Regions from separate parts of the Alkalihalobacillus pseudalcaliphilus genome, predicted to be linked through region 2. Evidence: predicted binding sites of a transcription regulator. Region 2 holds the regulator's gene; each other region holds the start of a gene.
The links. Region 2 encodes LexA, which represses DNA repair genes until DNA is damaged. Its sites were predicted from a motif close to CGAACATATGTTCG; they were not measured.
Positions count from the first base shown of each region.

Region 1 (9,092 bases), on a different contig from region 2:
AAACCAACTCTTCATTGATATAATATCTTTTTCAGTTAAACGAGTTTTTATTTTTTTGTCTTTATCATAGACAGTCAATACAATTTCTTTCTTATCATAATCCATCGTAAATGAAGAAGAATGATCGTTTTCTTTCATTATTGACACTCCTTTATGACACATTTTATGGATACATTTAATTAATCATATTAATTCAACAAGCTTCATCCCCCAACATTCGGCAATGAATTCAGCATCCTTTTTTTCGTAATCCACGAAAATATAAGCATAGTCACGTTCTCTGGTTAGGGTGTAATGAATTCCTATACTTGAATCATTGGCAATATAGTTATAAACAACCTCTGGTAGTTCTCCTTTGACTTTAGAAGGGATTAAGTGACTTGAACGAACAATATATTCCTTCATGAATTAAACCTTTCTTATTGCATTTAATTTGGATACTATTCACTTAATCCCCTTACCTCGAAAAACAACAACAACACTCGGGAAAGGTGCTGAATTTTTACTATCGCCAAATTTCAGCCTTCCTTTGATAAACCGAATCTCGCCCTTCAAACAATATTCATGAAACCACTTGGTATCAGTCCTAGAAGGTAGCAAACAAACAACCGTAGCCCCTTGAAGAGATGATTCATAAGCCTTTTCGATCCAGTAGCCAATTTTTCGACCATAAGGTGGATTCATCCAGCAAGTACCTTCCCACTTTTGGGATAACCCATCATCTTGGGGCGAAAAATACTGTTCGCATTTCTTATCTGCTTCAGTTGCACAAACATCTACATCAAAGCGGAATTCCCTATCTAACTCATTAAAAAATGCCTGGGGAGTTTCCCACTTGTCAGTTGAAGAAGTAAACATCCCTTGATTTAACGACAAACTGATTCAACTCCCTTCTCTAATTTGTTTCCGTTCTGCAATCGTCATTTTAAAGTGATTTAATAATTTTTTAAATTCAATCGCATATTCAATAGCTTTCATTTCGCAAGTTTGGCAACCACATGCAGGGCGATAAACGCCCCATGCATGTACTTCCGTTTTTAATACATGTTTTTTACACGTTTGCATATAAAGGTCACTTCCCCAATGTTTATTTGACCCTTACGCGTTCACTTTTTATGACATCTAATACTTTTCCATCTTTCCAGATGCAAGCATATTCCCCGTGTCCGCTTGTCGGGCCATTAAGAATTGTCACTTTTCCATCACTCACAACGACCAGTTGATTTTGTGTCACATCAATCTCAGCAGTTAATTTTGTTAAATCGACTGCAATAACACTATTAGACATGTCATCGCCTCCCAAGCGTGGTATAATAATCTTGTTGAGAGATATTATGGTCCACTTTCTAAGGAGAGTGGGCTTTTTAAAATAACTTCTTCACCCTTTTTATTGTCTTTCTTTTAACAAAACCGCTGCTAACTCTTTTAGTACCTTTTCCTTGATTAAATGCTTTCGAAATCTCAATTGTTTCCTGAACTACATCCACTAACGTCTTCAATACTCCCATATCAGTAACCCTCCGCAACTCTAACTTTTGAAATGATTGTGAACTGTTCAAATTCATCTTCGACTTCTACCCACTTCATACCTAACTCACCAAATTGATCAATGACACCTTGCAACAAAAAGAGATAGCTATTCAAATCGCGTTTGTAATAAAGAGTGGTAGCTTCTTTTAAAACATACATGTAGTTGCTATAACTATTTAAATCAAAATCAGGTGAATCAAAAGATATTTTTAAAATGGATTGCTTTTCATAATTAAACTCAATTCCGATTGAAAGAGCTAAAGAGAGCACATTCGTGAATAATTTTAAAGGAGCATCATCACCATCACGAATAGCCACAACTAACTTCGTAAAACTCTGACAAAAGCTTGTGATTTTATCCGATGCTTTAAACTCTTTTTGGGTCATAGTTGGTTGGTTTTTCTCTAATTTTCTTTGCATCTCAAAAAGCGACTTTAATTCAACGACTCTTTCTTTTTTCAAAATATCAATCGTTTCTGATACACAATCTAAACATAAGTCGATATTAATGCGTTTTCCTGTAGCTAAATCGGTTGATTTCATCCCCGTGGCTACTAATTTATTTACGTGTCTGTTGCAAGTTGGACATATCATGTAATCACCTTCCGCTCTAAATATTCAATGACTTCAATATCGAAATAAATTTCTGACTCTTTTTGATAAACCTTGATGATGATTGGCTCTTGTAGATCTCGTTTCTCAGCAAGTATCTTAGCAACGGTATCAAAGTCGTTTTCACTTACTCTCCAAGCTGCTACGGCAAGATGCTCCCATAATTCGCAATTATGACTTTGCTCTTTGCAATCGCCTTTATAATTAATTTCTTCAGGCGATTTTGCTTGATCAGGTATGCAGACTTTGAGATAACACCATGGCTCCTGTTGGTTAGATTCCCTCGTCCACTTTGCTCTTGTCTCATCAAAAGTCGGTCTTAACAAGGATAATTGCTCAACCATAAGTCCTTCATCCTCTTATACTTTTTCTTTGCTTTTGGTACATTCGCCATTCTCTAACTAACTCAGTTAAGCTCATATGAACTAAATCTGCATCAACCTTGTCTTTCATCTTAAAAATTAATTGCTGTCTCTTATTCTCGTATGCATCTAATAGCTGCCCCATCCAATCACCCCTCCCCCATTAACATTTGCTCAAATGCTCGATTCTCTTGCTCTGACTCGGCATCACGAACTTTTTCGTTTGGCATGGATACTGGATAAGCCATTTTTCTCACTCTGCTTTCGACCCTCCCCATAGGATACAGGGATGGTCTTGTCAATTCCTCAATGGTTAAATTTGCGGTAAAAATAGTGATGAGCTTGTTATTCATTCGATGATCAAGTAGTTTGGTCATCATGCCCTCTTTCCACTTGTTTTGGTCATTGTTTCTACCACTCGTTTCTTCAACGCCAATGTCATCAAGGATGAGTACTTGTGCGTTTCGGTACATATCCATAACGTTTGCTGTCGAAAATTTAGAACCTGGATTCCACGTGCTCTTGATTTCATCAAACAAGTCTGAAACAGTACTATAAACGGGTACAAGCGCATATTTTTTAAATAAGGCATTGGCTAAAGAAAGTGCCAACCGACTTTTCCCACACCCCTTAGTCGGACTGTGAAAATATAAACCTTTACCATCATTCTTAATGCTCTGAAATTTCACGATGTATTCCCCTACCATTTTCTTAGCGTAGGCAGCCCGTGCACGTTCATCTGGCTGATTGTATTTCGATAGGTCAAAATTATTTACAGTAGCATCTAGGAAAGCTTCGGGAATTCTAGAACTCTTTAAGGTGTTCTCAATTTCTTTTTTTCTTTTCATTGCTTTATTACACAAGCACTCTTCGTAAATGACATGATTGGCTGTAGCTTTTTCTTCTGGTGATAAAAAATGATATAACAAATCTTCTTTATGCATCCAACCTCTACCATCACATAAGTTATGTGGACAATCAGAAGTCGTATTCAGAATCCGGTATCTGTCCATCTTCCCCGACAAGATATTGCTTTTCTGTTCTTCTAACTCCTGCATTTGCTTGGCTAGATGTGGACTTTTCGCCATCAACCTTGCCATTACGTCTTGAATACTGTTCATGCTCTCCCCTCTCCCTCTGTGCATCCTGTCTAGCTATTATCGTGTCATATTGCTCGATTATGTATTTTTCGCAATAGCTAAACGAATGAATCGTAGTCTTACCTTTCCTTTCCAAAAAGAAAGCTTCTAGCAACTGTATTGCTTGTTCTAACGGTACTGCTTTGAGGACTCTAGCAATAGATTGATAGTCAAGAGCTTTTAGCATGACGCCTTTTGCTCGAAGCTCGATGAATCTATTTCCTAATTTGTCCACGTCATCTTCTTTTTTAGTAGTAATAGTAGTAGTAGTAGTAATATCTGGTATTGGTTTGTTCATATTGAACACATCGATCTGTTCATTTTGAACACATGCATCTGTTCGTTCTGAACAGATGGACTGTTCATTTTGAACACATGGACTGTTCACTGATTTTTCTAACTTCGGATAGTTAACTGAATACCATTTTGTCTTGTCGTAACCTTTTTGATTAAAGTTGTCGACAAGTAGCAACTCTTCCTTCTCCAGCTCGCTTATTGCCCTGCGAATGGTACTTATACTCCAAAACGGAAATTCTTCTTGCCACTCTTCGTAAGTCTTATGAAACCAAGTTCTCCCTTTCATCGACTTAGTGGACTTCTGTAACCAATAATGAGCTTGTTGGAGAACTATGGCTTTATTCAGACCAACATTTACAGCCAATGATGGTAAGACAAGTAGTGGATATTCATCTAATAAATATTGTTTTCTCATAGCTACTCCTTACGACTCGCCAAATTTGGAGAGTGCCAATTTTGAATAAAATCAACCGCTGCATCATAATCGGATCTTTTGATATCTCGATAGGATGTAATAAGGAACTTGTCCTTTAAGTCCTGATAAAGTCTTGCAAAATACTTACGCCTTGCCCCAACAGTTATTCTTGGATATAGGCTATGAACAGTCACAGATACTAATTGTTGAATTTCCTTTTGCTCTGCTGCAATTAATGTTGCATCTACTTGTAAACTGAGTAATTTATGCTCATGGTTCCGACTCTCCAAAAAATGGCGAGTCCTATTAAATTCGTTGATATAGCGTTCTTTAAATTCCATTGCTTTCTCGCCCGTATAACCCATAGCAAGCATTGAAAACCCATCAAAAGTTACCGTGAACATGGGCATCAAACGCCCTTGCTTGTTCTTATATTCCGACTCTCCAAAATTGGCGAGTCGGAAACTTTCAGAACATTTTAATGAACGAAAATCTCTCAAAACCTTGTCGTGTCCTTTGTTAAAGGCATGTGCAATGGTTAAAGAATCTGTGACCGCCTTATCGCTACTAACAAAGACCAGGTTGCTTTTGCTTTCTTGTAGTTGCTGCATAAGTTCTAAATCCTCCTTCTGGCTCGTCCTTCTTCTTGCATAAGACAAAACCATTCTTTACTTCTATAAAATCCATTTCAGGATGATTGTGCTTTAAATATGATTGTGCATATCTCGAATGATTGAAAGACTGGTAGATAACAGGTAAAGCGAATTTATGATACATCCAGTCCACTACCTTTCCCACACCAGTTAAAACTGATATAATGTACTTGCTGAGGTACCTTATGCCGTTACTGGTGTGAGGTTCTTTTTTGTTTCCTTCAAAAATCTATTGATATGTTCTGCTTTGATGTTCAGACGTTCAGATGCTTTGTTAATCCCTTTTTCTTTCCCCAAAGCTTTAATGTGCTTATTTACAAAGAAAACTTCTTCATTGGTTAGACTAACTTCTTTGTATTTGATGCTTAAAAGCTCATCTCCCAATTGCATTAATTCAGCCCCTACAGGACACGCTTTACAAACACTTGACTTCTCTTTACGTTCTTTAGCAGGAGCTCTTTGGCACCCTAAGCAATTCGCAAATATTTCATTGATTTTGTTGATTACTTGATAACGTTTCAATTAACTCACTCACCTTTCTTTCTGTATCAGTTGATTCAAAATATACAGTTATGATTTCTGATAAAGAGTTATATTCGTCCATTACTTTTTTACAATCAGCCAACAAATTCGTAGAATCGGAAAATTTAATAGCCATCTGAACATATTGAGTGACATGACGATGATATGAAGCTTCAAGTTCTTTAATTGCAAGATAGGCATCATCATTAAAGCTCAAAGCAAGATAAGCATCACCACCAAGCCAGCGAAATTTATCTACAAGTAATCCAAGTAGCATTTTTCCCTGTTCATCATTCATAACAAACACCTCACATTCAATAGTTTCTTCTTGCAATCATCCCCATTGCCGTCCTGCTACCTATCCAGCGTTTCACCTGACCGTTAAAGCTGAGACCATCCAAACGACTGCATAAGTCAATAACTAACGTTTGAGCGGCTGCTTGCACATCTAACAATTCATCAATCGTTGCTTCAATATGGTCAATTTCACTGTCTGATAAAACTGAAAATGGTTTCGAAAAATTAATCTGTTCCATGTGTTCTTTAGCTTCCTTAATCTGTTGTCGAATCAAGAAGGCTAATGAAGCAGGATGGTGTTCCACTAATGGTCCGTTAAGGTATGGTGTATAGATTCCTCCTGTCGCTAAACTATGAAGCTCCAACGTGAATTCTGCATCGTTTAAGCCTGCACAGTAACTAGGCCAATCCTCTTTTACAATCGCCCTACCACCTGTTTCGTGGTTAGCTACTCGTGACCGTGAATATGAAGTTCTAGTTGCCAGTTCTTGCTGTGTCAAACCTGTGCGTTTTCTACTTTCCGCAATTTGTTCACCTAATGACAATTGATTTCACTCCTTTGTGACACTTATAATATTTAATTGTTTCAAACGAGTTGATAAAGTTAAATTGAGCCATTTTTTTCAAGCCAAGAAAGAAGGAATTTTTTAGTTTCTTCCGCTGGGAAGTACCATTTCTGACCAATCTTAAATTTCGGGAAATCAGGTTCATAGAAGAATGTATTTAAGACTGTGCCCCATGACATACATGTTCTACGAGTTAATTCCTTCGTGTCCCAAAACAACTTTTCTGCATCAATTTCCTTGATCTTCTCTTCAATCTTGTTTAGATACATTGTCTTAACTTCTTGCTCATCAATTTGAACATCAATCATTCTTGATCTTCCTTTCTTGAGAAATAGTCGCTATCCCGTTACATCTATTTTACCAATTTAAGCAATTTCCAATTTGGCTTTACAAATGGGGTTATACTCAATTGAAAAATGTGTATTTTAGAATTTTGAATTTCAAACGATAGCAAACGATATAAAAATTAGTAACGAAATGGAAATTATCTTAAATAGCTTGTCAAGCTTTTTTACTCGACTTATGATTTCTTTGAAAGATATCTCTAGAATCCATATCAAAAAATTTTGAAATCCTTAAAAGTAAATCAGCAGAAGGCGAACGACCATTTTCTAGTTCAACAATAGTTTGTCTTGCAACGCCAATTTGTCGTGCTAGTTCTGCTTGAGTTAAGTTGTAACCATTAGTCTTTCTTAACGTTCTTACACAGTTAGTAATCATAGGTTAGTCACCTCCTTTTGCTTTTCCAACTTCGCGTACTGAGTAGCGCGAAGCTAAAAAAATTTGTTCTTTCTGTACTTTATACAAGTCAGCAATTTGAGTTGCTCTTTCTTTACTGACTTGTCTTTGGCCATTTTCAATCTGAGATAGGTATCCTGCGGAAATCCCCAACTTCTTTGCTGCAGTTTCTAAAGAAAGCTCTAAACTCAACCTTGCAATCTTAGGAGAATTAATCACTATTATCACCTCTTCACTTTGCATAATGCGTTGTTAATTTCAATATTACTATTCAAAACGCAAAGTGTCAACGCATTTCGCAAAGTTTTTTCGGATTTCTTTATTCTTCGCATTTCGCAAAGTATAATTGATGTAGATAAGGTGGGGATTTATGTGGATAAAAAAGAATTTGGAAAACGTTTAAGGATATTAAGAAAAACTAAAACGGACTACACTATGAAAGAGTTTGGGTTAAGATTTAATTTAGCCGAATCAACTATTTCTGGTTACGAAAACGGATCACGTATGCCTGATGCAGGTATCATTAATAAATTCGCTGACTTTTTTGATGTTAATACAGACTACCTTCTTGGTAGAACGGACATTCATAATAATATTGAATCTCAGGAACAACAACTTGATAATAAAATTGAAGAAGCAATGAATGATCCTGATACAGAAATTTTCTTTAAGGATTATCTAAATGCTCCCGAAGAGAAAAAAGCTGAACTTAGAAGATTTTTTAAATACATCATTGAAGACGAAAAAAAAGAAGAATAAAAAGCATACCAATATCATTTGATGTGCTTTTTTATTTTACTCTAATATCAATTTATTCATTATTTTAACTTTACATAACAAACATATGTTCTTATAATTGGATGTAACAACTATGGAAATAGGCGGGTGGAACTATGATTAGTTATCAAAGTACAAAATTAGAAGATACAATCGAAGAACTTTTAACTCGGATTGATGTTACTGCTCCCGATGCATTAGATATGTTTTATATTGCTGAAGCATTAGATATCAAATTGACAACTCTAGCGCTCAGTAGTCAATTAGTAGTGTTTAAGGGAGTTCCTTGTATCAATATTTTCTCCAACCAGTCTGCTGAAGATATGTGGCAAGATTTCGCACATGAAGTCTGCCACTTTTTGACCCAATACGGAAACCAAACCAGCATGCCTGAACTATTTCTAACTTACCAAGAAATGAAGGCAGACAACTTCGCTTTACACTTTTGTATACCAACATTCATGTTAGCTCAAATTGAATTACCAGCTGAACGTTATAGGGCAATTAACCTTGTAGCGAATGAATTTAATGTAACCTATGATTTCGCTAAAAAGCGATTAGAGCATTTTGAACGTCAATTAATTGGTACAGAATTACAAGTTAAAGTTAATTCACAATATAAAGCGACTATGTTATATAGAAAGCAAATGAATTGTGATTACGTGTATGAGAAGGGTAATAAAGCTTATATGATGAATTATAATAAGGGATTAGTCGCAGTCATCGATGGAGGGGAAAGTCATGTCTAAACAAATACCAGTAGTAGGAAAAGGTTATACAAATGGATTCTTTGTAGTTGATTTTCAAGATGAACTTCAATGGGATTCATTTATTGAAATTTCGGATTACCATACTGCCATGTATGCGATTCAGTTAGATGATGATGGATTGTCCGCAATGGGTATTAATGCTGGCGATTACTTGTTATTTCAAAATTATTATTATGAATCAATCCGTGAAAAAATTGTATTAGTGAGGAGTGAAGAAAAGTATATTATCCGATTAGCTACCAATGTAACACCTGATACCTCTGTTTTTACTGTGCCAGACCATATATACCCACCTATGGAGCTTATGAGTGAGAACATACGGATAATAGGCGTTGAAATAGGTTTTATCAAACAACATGATAATTTAAAAATTATAAATTTCAGTGATTTCTAATTAATGAGAAGAAAGCAGGT
Region 1 is NZ_JAQQWS010000010.1:115,128-124,219, reverse strand. Features, by position in the region: gene PQ479_RS17535 (hypothetical protein) at 1-138, opposite strand, end outside; gene PQ479_RS17530 (hypothetical protein) at 184-405, opposite strand; gene PQ479_RS17525 (DNA N-6-adenine-methyltransferase) at 445-876, opposite strand; gene PQ479_RS17520 (hypothetical protein) at 883-1,065, opposite strand; gene PQ479_RS17515 (DUF3954 domain-containing protein) at 1,088-1,288, opposite strand; gene PQ479_RS17510 (hypothetical protein) at 1,365-1,508, opposite strand; gene PQ479_RS17505 (hypothetical protein) at 1,510-2,073, opposite strand; gene PQ479_RS17500 (hypothetical protein) at 2,121-2,486, opposite strand; gene PQ479_RS17495 (hypothetical protein) at 2,494-2,649, opposite strand; gene PQ479_RS17490 (AAA family ATPase) at 2,654-3,211, opposite strand; gene PQ479_RS17485 (hypothetical protein) at 3,483-4,355, opposite strand; gene PQ479_RS17480 (Rha family transcriptional regulator) at 4,358-4,966, opposite strand; gene PQ479_RS17475 (hypothetical protein) at 5,192-5,530, opposite strand; gene PQ479_RS17470 (hypothetical protein) at 5,496-5,828, opposite strand; gene PQ479_RS17465 (helix-turn-helix domain-containing protein) at 5,845-6,372, opposite strand; gene PQ479_RS17460 (group-specific protein) at 6,432-6,701, opposite strand; gene PQ479_RS17455 (helix-turn-helix transcriptional regulator) at 6,895-7,113, opposite strand; gene PQ479_RS17450 (helix-turn-helix domain-containing protein) at 7,117-7,347, opposite strand; gene PQ479_RS17445 (helix-turn-helix domain-containing protein) at 7,504-7,890, shown strand; gene PQ479_RS17440 (ImmA/IrrE family metallo-endopeptidase) at 8,025-8,657, shown strand; gene PQ479_RS17435 (hypothetical protein) at 8,650-9,072, shown strand.
Region 1: the regulator LexA is predicted to act here: its motif matches at 7,969-7,982, upstream of PQ479_RS17440 (ImmA/IrrE family metallo-endopeptidase).

Region 2 (11,696 bases):
GTTAGGATTTTTTTATTATTGTGATAAAGGGTTTAGTTCTTGATCTACAGTGAAAAATCCGACTATTCAGTCTACAGGAGGGAAATGAATGAACAATCACCGTTTTATACGAGCTTTAAGTGTGTTTTTGATTGTGCTACTTACAGTCACTAGTGTAATGCCAGCTTGGCAAGGACAAGCACAAAGTGCGGATGGAGTTATTTCAGTAACAGAAGCCATTGAACATAATCAAGGGAGAGCGACAGTAGAAGGTTACATAGTTGGCACAGTGGCAAGCCAAAACAACTTTACGTTAGCACCACCTTTTACTTCAAAAACGAACGTTGCCATTGCGGAACATCCTGATGAGACGGATATACGAAAGATGTTGCCTATTCAACTACCAACCGGCCAGGTCAGAAATGGCTTAAATGTCGTAGATAACCCAGAGAATTATCATGCGAAAGTACAGATTACTGGAGATTTAGAACCGTATTTTTCAGTACCAGGTTTACGATCAGCTTCAGGCTTTCAAATAATAGAATATACGAATGAGCCTGCACCGCCTGAAGACCCTCAACACATTTCTATTGAGCAAGCAAGACAATTATCAATGAATACAGAAGTAATTGTTCAAGGTGTTGTGACCGTTGATACAGATACGATTAGTTCGGGAAATCAGTTTGCAACGTATATTCAAGACGAGACAGCAGGTATTAATATTTTTCATTTTAATAAATCAAACTTTCCTACTTTACAAAAAGGGGATTTTGTTGAAGTTCGAGGACATTTAACTGAGTATAACGGATTATTAGAAGTGGTCCCAACTGAAAGTGGAGTGACCAAGATATCAGCAGGTCATCCTTTACCAGAACCGATTTCATTAAACTTAGGCGATTTAAATGATCCTGTTATCGCCGAACCATTAGAAGGTCAATTAGTTGAAGTAGAAGGTTTTATTCAACATATACCTGATAGCCCAGCAGGTGGAGGTTATAATGTAAGTTTAATCGATGAGAATTTTGTCGGAACTACGGTACGAGTGATGGAAGGTACGGGTGCCATTGAGCATATCACAACAGGATCATGGTATTCTGTGACAGGTATTTTAAGTCAATATAATACGTATCAACTATTGCCACGTTCAAGCAATGATTTTACGTTGTTAGATGAACAACCCGAAGCTCCAAATCCAGAAGGAAAATATGAATCAACTGTAGCGAGAATTACCGATGGCGATACGATTCACTTAGCTACACCTGTTTTAGGGGCAACAGCTGTACGTTTTCTTAATATGGATACACCAGAGACGTATCAATCTATCAAGAACGAGTTAGATGAAAATCAAAAATATCATGGTGATTTAGCAACAGAATACATGAAAGAACTTTTAGAAGTGGGTGATGAAGTTGAAGTATTAGTTGGGCCAGAAGCAACAGACCAGTATGGCCGACTTTTAGCTCAAATTGTACGTAAAAGTGATGGATTAAATATCAACTTAGAAATGGTGAGGGCTGGTTATGCAACTACATATTTTATATGGCCGGTTGGTGACGCGGAAGATTATGAATTGTATCAAGAAACTGTTCGCAAAGCAAAGGATGCAGAAATCGGTATTTGGAATCCCGAAAATCCATTATTAGAGATGCCTTTTGAATTTAGAGCAAGGGAAACAGGGAATGGTCTACATCGATATGTCGGTAACTCGGATACAAAAACGTATGTTGAACCGAATGAATGGGAGCAGGTCCCTGTAGATAAAAGAATTTTCTTTGCATCGGTTGAAGAAGCAGAAGCTAATGGTTATGTAGAAGCGGGCGAAGAAATCATCCCGGATGAGGAACTCATTTCCATGCAAATATTAAGTGTCAATGATTTGCATGGAAAAATAGATCAAACTTATCCGGTAACGGTTGGAGAAGAATTATTACAAGTAGGTCGATTTGATTATGTGGCTGCCTATTTAAATGAATGGTCAAAACGTAATCAGAATACATTTATCGTCCATGCAGGAGATATGATAGGTGGCAGTTCACCTGTTTCCGCTTTATTTCAAGATGAGCCTGTGATAGAAATGATGAATGAAATTGGCTTTGATTTCGGCACGGTTGGAAATCATGAATTTGATGAAGGAACAGAAGAATTAATGAGAATTGTCAAGGGTGGAGATCATCCTGAAGGTAAAGGTTCTCCCGGATATGCGGGCATGGATTTCCCATTGCTTTGTGCAAACTGTTTGGATAAAGAAAGTGGTGAGCATTTCCTTCCGCCTTATGAAGTTGTTGAGGTTGAAGGCGAGCAAGTAGCTTTTATCGGTGTTAATACGACCGATACGGTTAATATGGTTATCCCTGATGGCATCAAAGATATTGAATTTACTGATGAAGTAGAAGCTGTGAATTCCGCTGTAGAAGAATTAAAGGCACAAGGAGTACGTGCGATTATCGTACTTGCCCATATGGCTGCCACACAGTCAGGTGAGACAGCGGTAGGCCCAGCAGCAGATCTAGCCAAAGAAGTAGATGATGAAGTAGATATAATTTTTGCCGGGCATAACCATCAAATTGTCAATGCGATGGTTGACGATGTCTTGATTGTTCAAGCTTATGAATATGGAAAAGCATTTGGTGCGGTTGACGTAACCATAGACCCTGTAACAGGAGATATAGTTGAAAAGGAAGCGGAGATCATCTATGTCGACCAAGCTAAAATCGAACCTGAACCAGCGGTTGGAGCAATTCTAGCAGACTATGAAAACCGTGTAGCTCCTATTTTAAATGAAGTGGTAGGGCATGCAGCAATTGATATGGTTGGTGGTTATTCTAATGATGGTGACACGGCACTTGGTAATTTAATTGCTGATAGCATGTTATGGCAGATGAAAAGTGATTTTGCTTTAATGAATGGTGGCGGAATACGTGACCAGCTCCCCGCAGGAGAAATAACGTTTAACCGATTGTTTAATATCGTACCGTTTAACAATGTCTTAGTAACCTTTGAAGTAACCGGAGCTGAACTACGTGAAATCTTAAACGCACAAATCACGAGTTATGGCCCGGATTTTAGTATAGCAGGCTTTCATTATACGTGGGATCAAACGAGCGATGAAGTTGTCGATATTATGTTACTAGATGGTTCTTTGATTGATGAGAGTAGAACGTATACGGTAACAACTAATAACTATATGGCTGAGTCAAATGGAGATAAATATCGATTAATGGGTCAATATGCGAAAAATATGGTAACTGGCCCAGAGGATTTGGAGGCATTGATTGCCTTTGTCAAAACATTCCATGAACCGATTGCCTATCACGTAGAAGGTAGAATTGCTGAGATTAGCTCATTACCGGAAGAAGAACCGACACCAGAACCAGAACCTGAGAATCCTAAGCCGGAAGAACCAAAGCCAGAAACACCAAAACCTGAAGAGCCTAAACCACATCCCGAGGAGCCTATTGATTTCTTAATAGCGGATATCAAAATGAGTGGGCATGAGGCTACGATTAGCTCAGAGAACTTAGACATGCTTGCTGAAAGTGCGACGCTCATCGTCGATTTAAGTTCGGTTGAATCAGAGGAACTGGTTCTTTCACTTACAGTTGAGCAAATGAGGCTTTTAGTGAAAAAAAAAGTATCGTTAGAACTCATCTCAACCGGTTTAACTCTTTTGATCCCGCTCGAGAATTTTACAGGTGAACAGTCCTTTCAATTATTTATAAATCAGCTGGTATATACGGAAGGCACACCAAGTACTGTGTACGAGTTAATAATTAAAGAAGGAAAAGACCTAGTCAAAACTTTTGACGTACCTATTACATTATCATTCACCTACGTTGCTGATGCCGTTACAAATAGTGAGAATCTAGCTGTTTATCATTGGAATGAAAAGAAACAACAGTGGGATGTTCTTCCATCAAGTAGCGTTGATAGTGAGCGTGTTACAGCAACGACAAACCACTTCTCTATTTTTACAGTTTTAGAAGGTGACAAGGAACAACTGGATGAAGAGGAGAAAAACGGGAATGATCATAATAAGGAAAAAGATCGTGAACAAAATCAAGATGATGAAGTTGATGGGGGAGGAACAGGAGGAACAGGTGACAATAATAAAAAGACGTTACCACATACAGCCACTTCTCATTATCAATGGCTATTGCTTGGGGTATTATTATTCATAATCTCTGTTATCATGTTTCAATATAACAGAAGACGTATAGCGATGAACTAAAAGAAAAAGCCTTTGGGTTCCAAAGGCTTTTTCTCATAAAAAACAAATTAATGGATCGTGCGGAACACACCAATTACTTTCCCGAGAATGGAAACATTTTTTAATAGGATAGGATCCATGGTCGCATTCTCTGGCTGTAGACGAATATAGTCTTGTTCTTTAAAAAAACGTTTTACGGTTGCTTCTTCATCTTCTGTCATCGCCACAATGATATCGCCATTATTGGCGGTTTGTTGCTGTCTCACAATAACCATATCTCCATTAAAAATACCAGCCTCAATCATACTATCTCCTTCAATGACGAGTACATACGTATTTTCATTAGCTGCTAAATGCTCAGGTAAAGGCAAATAACCTTCAACATTTTCAACGGCTGTAATAGGAAGACCTGCTGTGACTTTCCCGATAATCGGAATATAATTTGCTTTTCTTTCCACTTGATTGGCTTCCACCATCGTATCATCCAAAGTTAATACTTCAATCGCTCTAGGTTTAGTAGGGTCTCTACGGATAAACCCTTTCTTTTCCAATCGAGATAAATGCCCATGGACGGTGGAACTTGAAGCTAGTCCAACTGCTTCGCCTATCTCTCTAACTGAAGGTGGATATCCTTTTTTTCGTACTTCAACTTTAATATAATCTAGTATTTCTTGTTGCCTTTTTGATAGTTTTGTCATGAGCTGTCACCTCGCTTATATTTCCTTCGTAACTAAATTGTACCATGCGAACATATGTAATGCAAACATAAGTTCTAAAAAACGGTTGACACAAACAGTTGTTCTCATTTATGATAAAAGCGAACGTACATTCTATAAATGAGGTGTTTCGGATGAAAAGATTATCAGGGCAAGAGTGGGCGATTGTTTGTACAGGTTTTTTGACTTTAATGTTTATGTGCTTTACTTTACTATTGACTAATGATGAATTAGAGAAACATGAAATAGTAATAGAATCTTCAGAGGAAATTGATAGAGTTGTATCAAATGCTGAATTTGAAAAAAGAGAAGAGCAGAAGTCGCAATTTACTGTTAATCATCAAAAGGTGGAATTAGAGGAAGATGGAGAAAATTAATGTCGTTTTATATTGTCGAGTTAGTACAGATAAACAAAGTCAACAAACCTCGCTAAAAAGACAAAGAGAAGAACTGACCGATTATGCAAATCGTTTAGGCTGGTCGATCGTTCAAGTATATGAAGAGATTGAAAGTGGTTATTCCATTGATCGTCCTGGACTTTTAGATATGTTAGAAGAATGTAAAGAAGAGACTGTTCATCAAGTATTAGTTCAGGATGATACACGGATTGGCAGAGGTCATGCCAAGATGGCTATCTTACATGAGTTAAGAAAATATAATACATCTATTTACACATTTCAACATAATGGAGAATTAGAATTATCAGATGCCGATCATATGGTGTTAGATATCGTGGCTATTGTTGAAGAATATCAACGGAAACTACATAATTTGAAGATAAGTAGAGGAATGAAAAAAGCCGTTCAAAAAGGATTTAACCCACAAAGAAATATTAAAAATCAAGAAGCGGGGGGGAGAACCAAAAAAGAAGTACCGATTGAGGAAATTGTTCGTTTACGCCAACTTGAATTAACGTTTCATGATATTGCAGCGACTTTAAGAGGGTTTGGTTTTGATGTATCAAAAGCAACCGTGCACCGTAGATATCAACAATATATAAAAGAGAGACAATCTGAATAAATACGTGTATGTATTTTCTTTTTCGATAGTTTATGATCAGGTGAACGCTAATGCTTGCATCAATGAAATTAAACATGCTACACTCATTAAAGGTTTAATGGGGATGTTTTGTATAAGAAAGTGAGTGGATGATATGCTATCGAAAGACAAGATTAATCGTATAAATGAGTTATCAAAAAGATCAAAGACAACGGGGTTATCGAAAGAAGAACAGTTAGAACAGCAGAAGCTCCGCAAAGAATATATTCAAACATTTAGAGGGGCATTTAAAAATCAATTACACAGCGTAAAGGTTGTCGATGAAAACGGTGATGATGTGACACCGGAGGCACTAAAAAAAAGCAAAGACACGTACAAAGGGTTTACCCATTAAATAGACAAGGCTGCTGCTAGTTATTCTGAACATAATTAGCGGCAGCTTTTTATATGTTCTATAGAGTGAAATGAGTCAGTATCAATTTTTTTATGAACACCTTAATTGCTTGTGATTTATGTGTATAAACGATATGATAAAAAGCGAAGGTAATGGATTTAAAGGAAAGGATGAAATAAAATGACAACTACTATTGAGCAATTAGCAATTAATACGATTCGTACACTCTCTATCGATGCTGTAGAGAAGGCAAACTCAGGTCATCCGGGGATGCCAATGGGGGCAGCTCCAATGGCATTTAGTTTGTGGACGAAGTTCATGAACCATAATCCTGATAACCCTAATTGGGATAATCGTGATCGTTTTGTTTTATCCGCAGGGCATGGTTCCATGTTATTGTATAGCCTCCTACATTTAACGGGTTATGATTTACCTCTTGAAGAATTGAAAAATTTCAGACAGTGGGGTAGTAAAACACCAGGACACCCAGAGTTTGGTCATACGGCAGGAGTAGAGGCTACAACTGGACCGCTTGGACAAGGTGTTGCCATGGCAGTTGGTATGGCCATGGCAGAACGCCATCTCGCTGCGACTTATAATAAAGAAGATTATCAAATTGTTGATCATTTCACATATAGTATTTGTGGTGATGGCGACCTGATGGAAGGTGTATCAGCAGAAGCGGCTTCCCTAGCAGGACATTTAAAATTAGGGAAATTAGTCGTTTTGTATGATTCAAATGATATTTCTCTTGATGGTGATTTACATATTTCTTTTTCAGAAAGTGTAGAAGATCGTTATAAAGCATATGGTTGGCAGGTCATTCGTGTAGAAGATGGACGAGACTTAGCTGAGATCAACCAAGCAATTGAGCAGGCCAAAGCTGATGATAGACCAACATTAATTGAAGTGAAGACGGTGATCGGCTATGGTTCACCGAATAAATCTGGTAAGTCTGATTCACACGGTGCGCCATTAGGTGCAGATGAGATTACACGCACAAAAGAATATTATAAATGGTCATATGAGCAAGAGTTCCATGTACCAGAAGAAGTAGAGGCATTCTTTGCTGAGAAAAAGAAGGAAGGTAAAGAAAAAGAAGCGAAATGGAATGAGCTTTTTGCTGCATATCAAGAAAAATACCCAGAATTAGCCTCTCAATATGAACTAGCGATGGCCGGCAAACTTCCTGAAGGTTGGGATGAGGCATTACCACGTTATGAAGCTGGTTCAAGTGTAGCGACGCGTTCTTCTTCTGGAGAAGTTTTGAATGCGATTGCTAACAAAGTTCCTCAAATCTTTGGAGGCTCTGCTGATTTAGCTGGTTCAAACAAAACGTATATGAAAGGTTTAGGAGACTTTTCAAGAGACCATTATGAAGGTCGCAATATTTGGTTTGGTGTACGTGAATTTGCAATGGGATCGGCAGTAAATGGTATGTCACTTCATGGTGGCTTAAAGGTGTTTGGTGCGACTTTCTTTGTATTCTCAGATTATTTGCGTCCAGCTATACGTCTAGCTTCACTAATGAATCAGCCTGTCATTTATGTATTTACTCACGACAGTATTGCTGTTGGTGAAGATGGTCCAACCCATGAGCCTGTTGAACAATTAGCCTCACTACGTGCAATGCCTGGTTTATCAGTCATTAGACCAGGAGATAGTAACGAAACAGTTGCTGCATGGAAGCATGCAATAGAAAGTACAGATACACCGACCGCACTTGTTTTAACGCGTCAAAACTTACCGACTCTAGAAACGACAGCAGACTTAGCATATGAAGGTGTGGAAAAAGGTGCTTATGTTGTTTCTGAAGCGAGTGGTGAAGCAAATGTACTTCTTTTAGCTTCTGGCTCTGAAGTTTCACTTGCCGTTGAAGCTCAAGGTCTTCTGGAAAAAGAAGGAATCTTTGCCAATGTAATCAGTATGCCTAGTTGGGATCGTTTTGAAAAACAGCCAAAGAGTTATAAAGAATCTGTATTACCACCACATATTACAGCTCGCTTAGGTATTGAAATGGGAAGTTCATTAGGGTGGGCAAGATATGTTGGTTTAGCAGGGGATGTGTTAGCTATCGATACATTCGGAGCATCAGCACCTGCAGACAAAATATTAGCTGAGTACGGTTTTACTGTAGATAACGTAGTGGCTAAAGTAAAAGCGCTCATTCAATAAAATCAAGCAAAACCTCTACACATCATTTTGAGTGTAGAGGTTTTTTTAACTATACATAGTTTCAGTAGAGTAACGCTCTATGTTCGCACTAACATTCATACTAAAACGCCCATAGCGGAGCCCCATTCACTCCGCCACCAACAATAATGAAAGTAGTGGCGACTGTTCAAACTGTTGGCACGTTTACAACTCGGTCACACCAGGAGTCGGCCTGAATAAACAGGGTTCACTGTCCTACTAAGGTCATTTATCGCTAGATGGATGACCAGCTAACATCAAGGCACAAACTATCGCCCCGAAGTCCACTTTCATACAAAAACTAGTGCAATTTCGACAAAACAAGTCAGTGTTCTCTCCAACTTCAGACAGCAAATTCAGTAAAATCTACTTATAATAGATAGAAAGCTGGTTGGAAGGAGTGTAAGTATGAGACACTACCACATATATTTATTAGGAGAAAACATCGCCAGCCATTATTGCGGAAGAGAACTCAAGCTATATCAACTATTTCTTGAGCGCGAATTGGCAGCGACATCCAAACGAAGTATTTTCGATAGACAAATACAATATATCTCAAGACCAATTCCAACATTACTCATTCAACAGAAACTAAAATCACTCATAAAAGGGAAACAAGAATTTATTGAACAAGAAAATTCTTATTATGTCCACGTAGACAAGCCAAAAAGTGAAGCCATATTAGACATTCATGCCAACTATTTACGGATAAAAGCAACGGGTGGGCCAGAAGCGGAAACTGTATTTTTTGAAGTGCTTAGAAGACTTGATCCATGTTACTTTGCTGTTGATACCAACCATGAACATTATGGGTGGTTAAATCCTATTCGCCAAGAACAATACATGAATAAGCATTATTGGTGTTAGACATTTTAAAAGATTTCACTTATTCCTTCAAAATCTTCCGAAATGATAGGAGAATAGACTTTTAAAACAAGCTCTCATAAGATATAATGGAAAAGGTTGATTCAAGTTAGTTGAGATAACTTGAACGTTTTAATAGGCTGAAGGAGGAAGTTGGACATATGTGGTTGCATATTCTTGGGTACACAGTGGCAGTTCTAGCAGGAGTCGCAATTGGATTCTTCATCGCTAGAAAGACGATGATGTCATATTTAAAGAAAAACCCACCAATTAATGAACAAATGTTACGAGTGATGATGATGCAAATGGGTCAAAAGCCATCACAGAAAAAGATTAACCAAATGATGCAAGCGATGCAAAAGCAACAAGGTAAGTAAGAAGGTTGAAGGGTTAACGTTCTTGGCGTATAAGCCATTAATTAATACGGATAAAATTTGAGCAAAAATGCCATCTGCTTAATCTTTCCTTTTGAATTACAATTAATCTTTTAATCATTCATAAAACCGCTTTTTCTTGGTTATAAAGTTAACCAAAGGAGGAGTGGTTTTTTTGTTGTTAAAAGAAATATTCAAAGACTTTATCTAACAAAAATAAATATCTATTCTCTTCAATCTAAGGAAATGATTAAGAGTTTGCCGGTTAAGAATATGGTAGCGTTCCCGAAGGTTAATAAACACTATTTGGCTTGGCAGGAAGATCATCATGATGAACAAAAAAGTAAATTATATTTGCTGGCTTTGAATACTGAAGAAGAGGAAAAGATTCAATTATTTGAAGGTAATATTTTCTTTTATGATATCAGTGATGATTATTTGGTTTGGCAATCAAATAATAGAATATATGGTTATTCATTTGAAAGTAAAGCGATAGCCCAGTTAGATGACAATGGCTTTTACCCATATATTAATGGAAAAACGGCTGTCTGGGAAAGATTAACCGATCATGGTGAAAAGAAATTTAGAGTGGTTTTATTTAAAATAAATTCAATTTAAACAGAAACAGGGAAGAGTAAAACCCTGTTTTTTCTGTCAATGGATTTCTACTAAGCAAAGGTGAATATAATCATATTGGTTTCAAAGCCTCTTCATATCGATATAAAAATCATGTTATTTGGGATTGATAGTAAGACTTTTTAACCAAATCATTAGGGTGAAGATACATAAAATAACGGTGGAGAAAAATAAAGCCCTTATAAAGATTGCATTGCTTGAGGATTGGCTGGAAATAAAAAAAGTAATGACTGCACCTGGAAGGTATTGTAGGGCATTACGAAGTTTATTTGAGATGCTAGGAAAGAATTTCTTTAATAAGAATTCAGTAGCATAACAACTTAATATAACAGCTAGTAATATGAGCGTGATAATGAATAGATACATGACAGTCTCCTAGCGTTTCTGAAGGAAAGTAGCAGGGTGTAAGATAAAATTGGTTTAATAGGCTAACTGATGCATTTTTAGCCTGTTTACTAGCAATGCTATTGAAAGTGTCCATCTTAAAAGCAGTGACTTAATCCTTATCCACTTTTTTTACTTCGAATTTCTGTACAGCTTTAAAAATTAGGTAGGCACCTACTATAGCTAAAACAATACCTGATCCTAATGAAATTTTCCAAGAGGTGTAGCCGAAGGGAAGTATCCCAGAAAATAATAAAAGTGTAAATGCGGCAATGACTAAGGTTATGCCAGTTAAATATATATACATAAATGTAAAATTCCTTTTAGTAGATTTGATTATAGTTGAATTATACGTTTAATTGTCAAGGAAAGAAATAGATTTTTTTAGAAAGTTTTGACCATCTCATTAACTTTAGTGTCGTTTACCCTATTGATTATTTAGAAATCCACCTTAAGTATGATTATCGAACTGTAGATTGTAACTTTTTTAAATGTGCGGTATCGTAATAGACAGATATGATTAAAATGTTATGGAAGCGGAAGGATTGAAAGTTTTGGAGCCATATTATTTAATTTTTTCAACATTGGGTGCAGCTATAATGGCGGTTATAGTCATATTCATTCGCCTTAAATCACAATTAAAACCAGTGACCGCCAAAAAGATTGTGTTGCCTCCATTATTTATGTCTACTGGGTTTTTGATGTTTTTATATGAGCCGACACACTTACATGGAATTCAAATCATTGAATCCGTTGCATTAGGAATACTTTTTTCGTTTTTACTTATAAAAACATCAAAGTTTGAACGGATCGATAGCCATATTTATTTAAAACGTTCGAAAATGTTTGTGTTCATTTTAATTGGATTGTTAGTAGTGAGGATATTATTAAGAGTTGTATTAGGTTATTCTATTGAAGTTGAAACATTAGCGGGTATGTTTTTTGTGATG
Region 2 is NZ_JAQQWS010000001.1:133,913-145,608, forward strand. Features, by position in the region: gene PQ479_RS00665 (DUF6359 domain-containing protein) at 89-4,207, shown strand; gene lexA (transcriptional repressor LexA) at 4,255-4,884, opposite strand; gene PQ479_RS00675 (hypothetical protein) at 5,037-5,279, shown strand; gene PQ479_RS00680 (YneB family resolvase-like protein) at 5,275-5,922, shown strand; gene PQ479_RS00685 (DUF896 domain-containing protein) at 6,056-6,295, shown strand; gene tkt (transketolase) at 6,476-8,470, shown strand; gene sirA (sporulation inhibitor of replication protein SirA) at 8,897-9,355, shown strand; gene PQ479_RS00700 (YneF family protein) at 9,514-9,729, shown strand; gene PQ479_RS00705 (hypothetical protein) at 10,033-10,344, shown strand; gene PQ479_RS00710 (CcdC family protein) at 11,277-11,696, shown strand, end outside.

Region 3 (11,696 bases), 680 kb from region 2:
ATCTCTGAGCTGTTGTGAAAGGATGTAAATGGAACAATTTATGTTATTTCTCTAGTTACTATCGGGTAGTATAAAAGTAGAACAGCGAAACAACTTAGAAATGGGCATCACCAAATTAAAACTATGAATCTAATTAGGAGGCGTTTTATAATGAGTAAAAAATTCTTGTATATGTTGGCAGCCGGTGCAATTTCAGTGAGTATGTTAGCAGCATGTGGTGGAGATGGAGAAATGGAAGACCCAGCATTAAATGAAAACCCTGAGCTAGAGATGGATGGCGAAGAAGGCGGCGACATGGGCGGTGACTTCGAGTAAAATATAGATTCTTAATGGAAAAAGATGGGGAGTGTTTCCCATCTTTTTTTTTTTGAGTATACTAGTTGAACAAGTCCTCTTTGATTACGTTCCCAGGCAGAGAAAGCCCTCAACATTTATCATAAGCAATGATGAATTATATACCTTTTCCCAATGAAGAATATTTACTGTTAAGTTTGTATAATGAAGTGACCAGTGAGTATGAATTCTCATTCATACCAAAGAAATAAAAGTCTAACTATTCCGATAATGGAGAAATATCATCTTTTTTTGTGAAACTAGTTTTCAATAATTTGATGATGTGTTATTATGCATAAGTGGGTATAATTATTAAATATTGTCTTGGAGGATTTTAAAAATGAATAAAATGAAATGGTCAAAAATTGGTTTAACAGCCGTATTATCAGTAGGACTTTTAGCAGCTTGTGGAACAGCTGATGACAATAATCAAGGTTCAGGTGAAACAGAGGTGGATGAAAATGCAGAAACATTAGTAATGGGGACTTCTGCAGATTATCCACCATTTGAATCTGTAGATATTACAACAGGAGAGTATGTTGGTTTAGATATTGATATTGCCAAACATATTACTAGTGAATTAGGGTATAATTTGAAAATCGAGAACATGGATTTTTCTACCTTACAGCCTTCTTTACAAAGTGATCGTATAGATTTTGCTATCTCAGCAATGAATGCGACCCCTGATAGAAAAGAAAATCTAGATTTCTCTACAGAGTATTATGATGCGATTAATGAGATGGTGTTCTTAGAGGAAGACGGTTATACAACATTAGAAGAGTTAGAAGGTTTAACCATTGGTGTTCAGTTAGGATCTATTCAACAAGATGCCGCAGAGGAGCTTGGTGAGGAGTACGGGTTTGAAGTCAAACCTTTTGATCGTATCCCAGAAACGGTTCAAGAGTTACAAACGGGTCGTATCGCTGGTATTTTAATGGAGAACTCGGTTGCAGCTGATTACACAGAGCGTCAAGATACACTTGCTTCATTTGCGATTGACACTGAGGATCAAGGTGGCTATGCGATTGCCTTTAATAAAGGTAGTGATTTAGTGGAAGAATTTAATGAAGTTTTAGACGAGATGATTGAAAGTGGTTTATTGGAAGAGCTCATTAATGAATGGGTACGTGATGTAGAATAATCCATCACTCCTTTTCTCGTAAACGTAAGAAAGGATGTTTCGATGGATTTTTTGAAGTTTGATCAAATTGTTCCTTATATCCCCTATATTACGCAAGGGGTTTGGGTAACATTATCATTTGTATCAGTAGCTTTAATTATTGGATTAATACTCGGTATTATCATATCTATTTTAAAAATTAGTAGGTATACGATCTTACGATTAGGTGCTGATTTTTATACATCTTTATTTAGAGGAACGCCGTTAATTTTACAACTAGCTATTTTTTATTTTGGATTACCACAAATGGGTATAGATATTACCGCTTATCAAGCAGGAATTTTAGCTTTTGGTCTCAATTCAGCCGCCTATGTTTCGGAAATTATACGTGCTGGTATTCAAGCGGTAGATAAAGGACAAGTCGAAGCATCAAAAGCTCTTGGTGTTTCGAATCGTCATATGATGATAAATATCATTTTACCGCAAGCGTTTAAGAATATCTTGCCTGCTTTATTTAATGAATTCATCAACTTGACAAAGGAATCAGCGATTGTCTCGACCATTGCCGTTACGGATATTATGAGACGGGCTCAAATTGTTAATGCCCAAGTTGGTTTGTATTTAGAGACATTATTATTTGTTGGTCTTATTTATTATACATTAGTAATGGGATTAACCTTGATAGGTCGACTCCTTGAAAGGAGGCTAAAACGCGGTGATTAATGTAAAAGCTTTAACAAAAAACTTTGGAAAAAATGAGGTACTTAAAGGGATCTCTACAGAAATTGCTAAAGGTGATGTCGTCGCTATTATTGGTCCATCCGGTTCGGGTAAGTCAACGTTTTTACGTTGTCTGAACCAGCTAGAAGAAGCGACTAGTGGCCAAATTTTTATTGGTGATATTGAGATTACCAAATCTAAAGTGGATATTAATAAAGTCAGACAAAAAATCGGTATGGTTTTCCAGCACTTTCATCTATTTCCACATATGACAGTACTTGAGAATATAACGTATGCTCCTTTGAAAGTGAAAGGTCAAACTAAACAAGTGGCTCTAAGTAAAGCAGAAGAGCTTTTGGAGAAGGTTGGATTACTCGAGAAAAAGGATACGTATCCTAATCGTTTATCTGGTGGTCAAAAACAACGTGTTGCGATTGCCAGAGCTTTAGCGATGGAGCCTGAGATGATGTTATTCGATGAGCCGACTTCAGCACTTGATCCAGAGATGGTCAAGGAAGTGTTAGCTGTTATGAAGGATTTAGCAGATAGCGGAATGACGATGGCTATTGTGACGCATGAAATGGGCTTTGCTAGAGAAGTGGCTGATCGTATTTTATTTCTAGACCAAGGGTTACTAGTGGAGGAAGCGACACCCGAACAATTTTTTTCTAATCCACAATCTGCAAGGGCCCAGGAATTTCTAGAAAAAGTTCTTTAATATAGGCGAAAAGTCAATGAGACTTTTCGCTTTTTTATACTTTGATTTCTAGTATATTCTTATATATACACGTATAATATAGAATAACTTTGAAAAGCTAGGGTGAATGAATGTGAGTGAAGCATGGAGAAGGTTACCGAAATATCGAATTGGTTATCGGACGTTAAAAACAGCGTTAGGGGCAGGTATATCCATTGGGCTTGCTCGTTTTTTTGACTTAGATTTTTATTCATCTGCTGCTATTATTACGATTTTATGTATTTCTGTGACAAGAAGACATTCATTAATCGTTTCTTGGGCAAGAATATTAGCCTGTGTCCTCGCTTTGTTACTAAGTGCGTCGCTTTTTGAATTGATTGGCTATCATCCTGTGAGTTTGAGCTTATTTCTTCTATTGTTTATACCTCTTGTCGTCGTTTTGAAAATTCAAGAGGGTTTAGTAACGAGCTGTGTTATTTTATTACATATTTATGTGCTACAGGAGTTTTCTTGGACAATTTTCTTGAACGAATTATATCTAATAATTATAGGTGTTGGGGTCGCCTTGTGTATGAACCTTTATATGCCTAGTGATGAGAAAGAGCTTAGGAAATATAGGCGTGAGATTGAAAAGAATATCTCTAACATATTAAATGAATTGGCAACTTATTTACGGGAAGGTAATGAGGACTGGGATGGGAAAGAGATTAACGAGTCTGTTCAGGTGTTAAAAGATGGTCGGCGTTTGGCAAGTAGAAGTATTAATAATCAATTAATAAGATTTGAAAACCATTATTATCATTATTTCCTTATGCGTGAAAAACAATTTGAAGTGATTGAGCGGATGATGCCATTTGTATCCGTTTTACATGCAAATTCTCCTGAGTCTCAAAAAGTGGCACGATTTATTGAAGAGCTAGCTAAAGCAGTAAGCCCTAATAACTATGTAGCCTATTTTTTAGGGGAGTTAGCAGAAATACGAAATGATTTTCGGAAATTGGAATTACCTAAAAGTCAACAGGAGTTTGAGGAACGCTCTAATCTTTCTTATATCCTTTATGAGTTAGAGCAATATTTATTAATAAAAGATCGATTATGGAATGAAGTGGATAAAACTGACCTCAAAGCAGCAGAATAAAGAAACAGATAAGTCGAAAGTAGGTATTAATTTTGATTAGAGGTTTGATTTTATTTTGTACGATGCTCGCATATTTATCACCGATTTGGCCGCTAGGAGTCAATCCGACTGTAGGTGATCCCTATCTGATTATTGATACGGCGAAAAATGAACTGGCGTTTATTAATGAAGGGAAGATTCAAAGCATTCATGATGTTGCTAGTGGACATATCGTTAATGCAACTCCGCTAGGTGAATTCACGATTGTCGTAAAAGCGGAGAATCCTTATTATCGAAAGTTAGATATTGAAGGAGGTAGTCCGAATAATCCATTAGGCACACGTTGGATTGGCTTTGACGCGAAAGGAACCGATGGACGCATTTATGGTATTCACGGAACGAATCATCCAGAAAAGATTGGGCAATATGTGACGGCTGGTTGTGTCCGTTTACCAAATGAAGAAATAGAAGCATTATTTGAGGAAATTCCAATTGGAACAAAAGTTCTTATTACCAATCAAAACTTGGACTTTACCGAACTTGCCAAACAGGCAGGTGCTATGTAAGATTTTAGCAGCGGTCAATTGAGCCCTGCACTCGAGTATGGGAGTAACTTTTATGACGAAGCCCGACTCACTTTGCCGCCACCAGGCAGGACGCGCAGCATGATTTTCGGTAGCGACGATTAACGCTCTATGTTCGCACTTTCATACAAAAGGACAAGGTGCTCATTCACCTTGTCCTTTTAATCATAAGTTGATTCAATTAATTCTCATCGAATGTTAAGGTTATGTTAGAAAAAACTAACTCCCATTAATACGGTCCCAAGTACCATCGTAATAATCATGATATAAATTATAGTTTTTTGGAATTTACGTGGCATGCTAACCCTCCTAAGTTTCACTACATCTATTTTACTTGGAAATGAAGCTGTGTACAAGTGCTTTTCTAAAAATACCATAGTATTAAGAAAATAATCATTTAATGAAGCTTTTATTAGGTGGAAGTACCAACATACCAGAGTAAAAAGAAGTGGTATCCTGTAGGGAAAGCGAAGAAGCACGAGCAAAAGCTGAATCACGGTATGAAGTGCCAAATGAAGTACCAACATACTAGGTATGAGCTTTAGAAAGAGAACCTGTACGAACTTTTTAAATAAAGCACTCAAAAAGATGATCTCATGTTAACTTCGTGGTAAGATCATGAAGTATTTTAATTGATGGAGGAATAGACGCATGATTAACACAGAACGACTATTAAATCAGTTTTTAGAATTAGTTCAAATTGATTCAGAAACAAAATTTGAAGGTGAAATTGCTACATATTTGAAGAAAACATTTACAAGTTTGGGGTTACAAGTAAAAGAAGATGACGCTGCAAGTAAAACAGGACATGGTGCAGGTAATTTAATTTGTACGCTACCTGCTAATCAGGAAGGTATTGATCCGATTTATTTCACATCTCATATGGATACAGTTGTACCAGGTAAAGGGGTCAAACCATCTATAGAAGGAGACTATGTCGTAACAGATGGTACGACGATTTTAGGAGCTGACGATAAAGCTGGCTTAGCGGTTATGATTGAAGCTATTCATTTTCTAAAGGAACAGGGTTTAAATCATGGTGACATACAATTTATTATTACTGTAGGGGAAGAATCCGGTTTAGTAGGAGCTAAGCAACTACAGCGTGAAGATTTAATCGCAAAGTATGGGTTTGCACTAGATAGCGATGGACCTGTAGGAGATATTATTGTTGCTGCTCCCTTTCAAGCTAAAGTTAAAGCTATTGTCCATGGAAAAACGGCTCATGCAGGAGTTGCTCCGGAAAAAGGAATATCGGCTATCACTGTAGCGGCCAAGGCTATCTCCTCCATGCCACTTGGAAGAATAGACAATGAGACAACAGCTAATATTGGTCGGTTTGAAGGTGGCACTCAAACGAATATAGTATGTGATCACGTAGAAATTTTAGCTGAAGCACGTTCGCTTGTTAATGAGAAGTTAGAAAAGCAAGTTTCGAAAATGAAGGCTGCATTTGAAGAGACAGCAGCTTCAATGGGGACAAAGGCTACGGTTGATATTACGATTATGTATCCGGGTTATAAGCGCTCAGAAGGTGATGAAGTTGTAGAAGTAGCCAAACGTGCGATTGAATCAATTGGAAGAGAACCGAAGCTTCTACAAAGTGGCGGTGGTAGTGATGCTAATATTATTGCCGGGATGGGCATACCAACGGTGAATTTAGCAGTTGGTTATGAAGAAATCCATACGAAAAATGAAAAGATGTCAATTACGGAATTAAATAAACTAGCAGAGCTTGTCGTGACGATCATTAGACAGACAACCCAATCATAATGACCCAAAAAAGAGTGCGATTAAGTTGATTATCGCATTCTTTTTTATAATCCCTTTTATAAGACAGACAGCCTCACTTGATTGTAAAACATATAGTAAAAGTCGGGGACATTCCACACAAAAAATGTCTCCGACTTTACTATTTTTGAAGGTCGCACTTGACCTTCTTTTTTATATGATCCTATAAAGTAGGAATCTATGTTGAATTTTGGGACATACTAACCTTTGAACGAATGACTAATGGAAAGTCCTTGATTCAGGGCTTGTTCGACCAAACTCTAAACACTCTAAAATAGTTTCTTCATCTTCACCTAACATCTCAGCTAGTTGAATAATAGATGGTGATTGATAATTTACGAGACGGTAATTTTGAATAGTGCTATGGACATGTTCGAGAAGGTCAGAGTATACTTTTGGTTGACTTGAGTGTGTTACATACATCGACATCAAAACACCCCCAACTGTAATATGAACCTGTCTTTTATTAACCTTAACGTACATATAAAAATAAAGCAATTCTTTATCAGTATTTTTGAATTTTTCAATAATCATTATGTAAGTGTTTCAACATTAATAATGTAAATCCCTTCATTTACCATATAAATTAAAATGTTAGAAAATTCACTGATATTTTATGAGTTATTATTAAAATAAGGGTTCAATTGTAAAGGTTTTGTAAAGGTGAGCATTACATTATTAAAAATGTGTAAATGATGACTAATCTGTGTTTACAGTTATCATAAAAAAAGTTATGCTAATATGCGGAAAAAGAAAAATAACCTCTAGGAGTGGAATGAATGGTTGAAATTAATATCCAAGAGACGATCTTTTATTTTCTTGGCGGCTTAGGGATTTTCCTATTTGGTATTAAATTTATGGGTGATGGCCTTAAAAACTCAGCAGGTAATCGCCTAAGAGAGATTTTAGATAAAATGACATCTAACCCTGTAAAAGGTGTTCTTGCAGGTATTCTAGTAACAATTTTAATACAATCGAGTTCTGGAACAACGGCTTTAACCGTTGGATTAGTTAGTGCGGGTTTTATGACACTTAGACAAGCAATTGGTGTCATTATGGGTGCCAATATCGGTACAACTGTCACAGCTTTTATTATTGGGATAGATATTGGTGAATATGCACTACCTATCTTATTTGTCGGTACAGCATTAATTTTCTTCTTTAAAAAACCGGTCATTAACTACGTTGGACAAGTATTCTTTGGCTTTGGTGCTTTATTTTATGGCTTAGAGCTGATGGGCGGTGCTGTGAAGCCATTAGCTGATTTAGAGGCTTTCTCTACATTGACGTTAACCATGAGTGATAATCCATTGCTCGGGGTTCTAGTCGGAACGGTTATGACGATTATTATACAAAGTTCAACCGCAACCATTGGTATTTTACAAGGATTCATGGCTGAAGGTGCAATGACTTTAGATGCAGCTTTACCAGTTCTTTTAGGTGATAACTTAGGTACAACGATTACTGCTTTATTAGCAGCGATTGGAACCACGATTGCAGCAAGACGTGCAGCATTAACACATGTTGTCTTTAACTTAATAGGTGCAGTCTTTTTCTTAGTACTATTGGTACCATTTACAGCTTTAATTGAGTATCTACAGCAATTATTAAACTTAAATGGGCCAATGACCATTGCATTTGCTCACGGTTCGTATAATGTGATGAACACACTTATTCAATTACCATTCGTAGCTGTCTTAGCTTGGATTGTAACGAAGTTGATTCCTGGTGAAGATAAAATCATTGATTACAAACCAAACCTAAGTCCACTGTTATTAGAGCAATCTCCATCTGTAGCTCTTGGACAAGCTCGTGAGGAAGTAATTAGAATGGGTAACCATGCCGTTGAAGGTATGGAAGAAGCAACTAAATATTTGGACTCAAAAGATAAAAAACATGGTGAATTAGTCTTAATGTATGAAGAAGCTATTAATACCTTCGACCACGCGATAACGGATTATTTAGCTGGTATGTCTGGTCATACTATGTCAACGGCTGATACAAGATTGCATACGGTATTAGTTAATGCCGTTCGTGACATTGAAAGAGTCGGTGACCATATTGAGAATGTGAAAGAATTGGTTGATTACCAGCTATCTAATAAGTTTGAGTTGTCTAAGGAAGCAATGAATGAATTAAAAGAGATGATTAACCTTACGTTAACAACATATAAGGAGTCATTGGAGGCTTTACAATCGTTAGATCATCAATTAGCAGAGGAAGTTCTTGTTAAAGAAGAACAGATTGATAAAATGGAGAGAACATTACGTAAAAAGCACATAAAGCGTCTAAATGAAGGTGTTTGTACAGGAAGTGCTGGTATTGTTTTCGTTGATATTATTAGTAACTTAGAACGTATTGGAGACCATTCCGTAAATATTGCAGAGGCAGTGTTAGAGGAACATTGATACGATAAAGCTGTATGGAAGAATTAACTTCCATACAGCTTTTTTTTGCACAAGATTAAGATATGGTTCCATCTAGCCGTCATACAAAAGTTTGTTCTCAAGTTATGTTCATAAAAGATATCCCTTATATAGAGTAGATAGAACGGTTGAGGGCGAACGGATTTTCGTATAAAATAAAGAGACAAGGATATGGGATGAGAGGTGAGTTTGGATGAGTAGGCGTGTTATTTTCCATATCGATATGAATAGCTTTTATGCATCGGTTGAAATGGCTTATAATCCAGACTTAAAAAACAAACCGATTGCGATAGCAGGCAATGTCGAAAAAAGAAAAGGGATTATTGTCACGAGTAGTTATGAAGCAAGAGCGAAAGGTGTAAAAACAACGATGCCTGTTTGGAAGGCTTTAAAGCTATGTCCGAACTTAATTTTGCTTCCTCCTCATTTTCAAAGATATAAAGAAGCTTCTCAAGCAATGTTTGAGTTGTTAAAAGGCTACACACCATTAGTAGAGCCTGTATCCATAGATGAGGGCTTTTTAGATGCAACCTATTATTTACAAGAAGGCAACCCGATCCAGCTTGCGGAGGAAATCCAAAGTCGATTACTGAAGGAAATGGATTTACCGTGCAGTATAGGGATTGCACCTAATAAATTTTTAGCAAAAATGGCCAGTGATATGAAAAAACCAAAAGGTATTACGGTATTGAGGAAACGGGATATCCCGCAAATGTTATGGCCACTAGATATTAGTGAGATGTATGGCATCGGTAAAAGAACGGTTGAGAAATGGAAAAAATATAAAATTACAACGATAGGTGAGCTAGCTTTGGCGGAACCACATTTTCTTGAACAACATTTTGGTTCACATGCAATCGATTTAAAAGAACGTGCCCAAGGTATTGATAATCGAGTGATAGATCCTAACTCTATCTATGAATTTAAAAGTATCGGACATTCAACAACGTTACCATATGATACGATGAACGAAGAAAAGATTAACAAGGAATTAAAACGATTAGCTCAGTTAGTTGAACTGCGCTTGAAAAGAAAAGGTGTCTGTGCTTTCGGGGTTCAGTTAATGATTCGTTATGCTGATTGGAAAACGACAACGAAAAGTTATCAATTAGACAACCCGATTCAATCTGCGGATGAAATTTATCAAGAGATTAGTAGGCTATTTCTCATTTCGTGGAACAACCAATATATTCGTTTACTCGGGATTAGTACGTATGATTTAGTTGAACAGCAGCATGCCTACAAGCAGCTTGACTTATTTCATTACAAAGAGGAAGAAAAAAAGCATCAGTTAAAGCAAATGGTTGATCAGATGAAAGCGAAGTTTGGAGCGGATGTTTTTGTGAAGACGGATCAATTAAGTAAAAAAGAGGAAAAAGAACCTTCCTATATAAGAACGAGTTTCCAACGTGACTTTTTAGATCAGTAAAGAAGTCACGTTTTTTTTATTGAACATCATAGTAAAGATGTCGATATAAGATATAGCGAGAATGAAGGAGTAAAAGAGATGCAAATACAGATTCCGACTTATCAAACAAGCCAAACAAATGAGCGACAAGCCCAGGTGAAATCAGGTGAGAAGGTCGCAGTCACCGTAACAGAAAAGCATAGTTCCACAGAGGCTACGGTTTTAATAAAAGGAAGAGAAGTGAAAGCTCATTTTCCGGAGGGGGTTCCTAGTCAAACACGTAGTACGGTTGAAGTCGTTGCTGAAAAAGATGGAGTCTACACGTTAAAAGAACTTCCTAATCGTACTTCTCAAAATGAACAAGCTCTAACAAACCAACAACAAGTACCTCATATAAAAGGTAGTCCGGAATTAAAACGAGCCCTAGAAATTTTGCAAGCGAATAAGATTCCGCTCTCTCAAGAGGCCATTCGATCTATACAAACCTTCCTATCAGAGGGGAACGATGCTTCTAATAGAATGGCGACCATTAATGCTTTAGCCCAGAAAAGGCTCGAACCAACCATCGCTCAACTTAGGAGTATCCATCAAACATTACATCAAGGTAATTATAGTGATTTAATTAGTGAGTTAAAGATTAAACCGATATCAGTACGAGAACACCCGGTCATTAGCACGGCTTTGCGTGACCTTTTATCAAGCAGTCAACATCATGCGAATACCGATCGGATGGTCCAGTTACTTCAACAGGTAACACAACAGGCATTACCGCAGCAAAACATGGCGAATATAAAAGCCTTAGTATCTCTAATTGAGGGACATCGTTCTCAATTCTCGGCCCCTAATCAATTATTGCTATTCCTTACTCAGCTTGCTCAACTGGAAGGTAGTGTGCAGCAGGGGACATCCTCTTCTGATCAAAGTCGATTCTCTACATCTGAGCATGTCAACAACCAAGGTGGAAGTCAGCTTCATCAAGCTGCCGCGTCCTTACATGGTGTCGAGAGAAGTTTACAAACCGATGCTAATCTAAATCAGGTCATGGAACAAGTGAGAAGTTTCATTCATCAACAGGTCGAAATATTGGGACCAATTAACGAGCAAACACTGACTCAAAAACTGGATCAAGCTAGTACATTTTTGGCAAGTGGACGTGAGCTTAAAGCGAGAACTCAGCTAAATGAGCTCGTTCAACAAATACAAGCGATCGTAAAACCAACAAACGCGACACTAGAGGTCCAAACACCCGTTATGCAACAAGGAAAACAAATAGCGGTAACAACAGTTACAGAACAGATGGCCCAGTTGACAGATCGTTTCCAGCAATCTCGACGTGACCTCGTTCGCCATTTGGATGTGTGGGTCAGACAGCAAGAGCTAATACCCAATACTAAGCAAAGCAAACCGTTACTCGAAACAGCGATAAAAAAGCTTGATCACATGATGATGAAAAGTGAGATGCTCTTATTCGCCGACATGAAAACGGAACGCTCTTTATTA
Region 3 is NZ_JAQQWS010000001.1:817,730-829,425, reverse strand. Features, by position in the region: gene PQ479_RS04015 (hypothetical protein) at 151-315, shown strand; gene PQ479_RS04010 (transporter substrate-binding domain-containing protein) at 674-1,474, shown strand; gene PQ479_RS04005 (amino acid ABC transporter permease) at 1,517-2,176, shown strand; gene PQ479_RS04000 (amino acid ABC transporter ATP-binding protein) at 2,169-2,891, shown strand; gene PQ479_RS03995 (aromatic acid exporter family protein) at 3,004-4,008, shown strand; gene PQ479_RS03990 (L,D-transpeptidase) at 4,071-4,553, shown strand; gene prli42 (stressosome-associated protein Prli42) at 4,781-4,870, opposite strand; gene PQ479_RS03980 (M20/M25/M40 family metallo-hydrolase) at 5,223-6,344, shown strand; gene PQ479_RS03975 (hypothetical protein) at 6,582-6,791, opposite strand; gene PQ479_RS03970 (Na/Pi cotransporter family protein) at 7,142-8,770, shown strand; gene PQ479_RS03965 (DNA polymerase IV) at 8,982-10,217, shown strand; gene PQ479_RS03960 (hypothetical protein) at 10,296-11,696, shown strand, end outside.
Region 3: the regulator LexA is predicted to act here: its motif matches at 8,924-8,937, upstream of PQ479_RS03965 (DNA polymerase IV).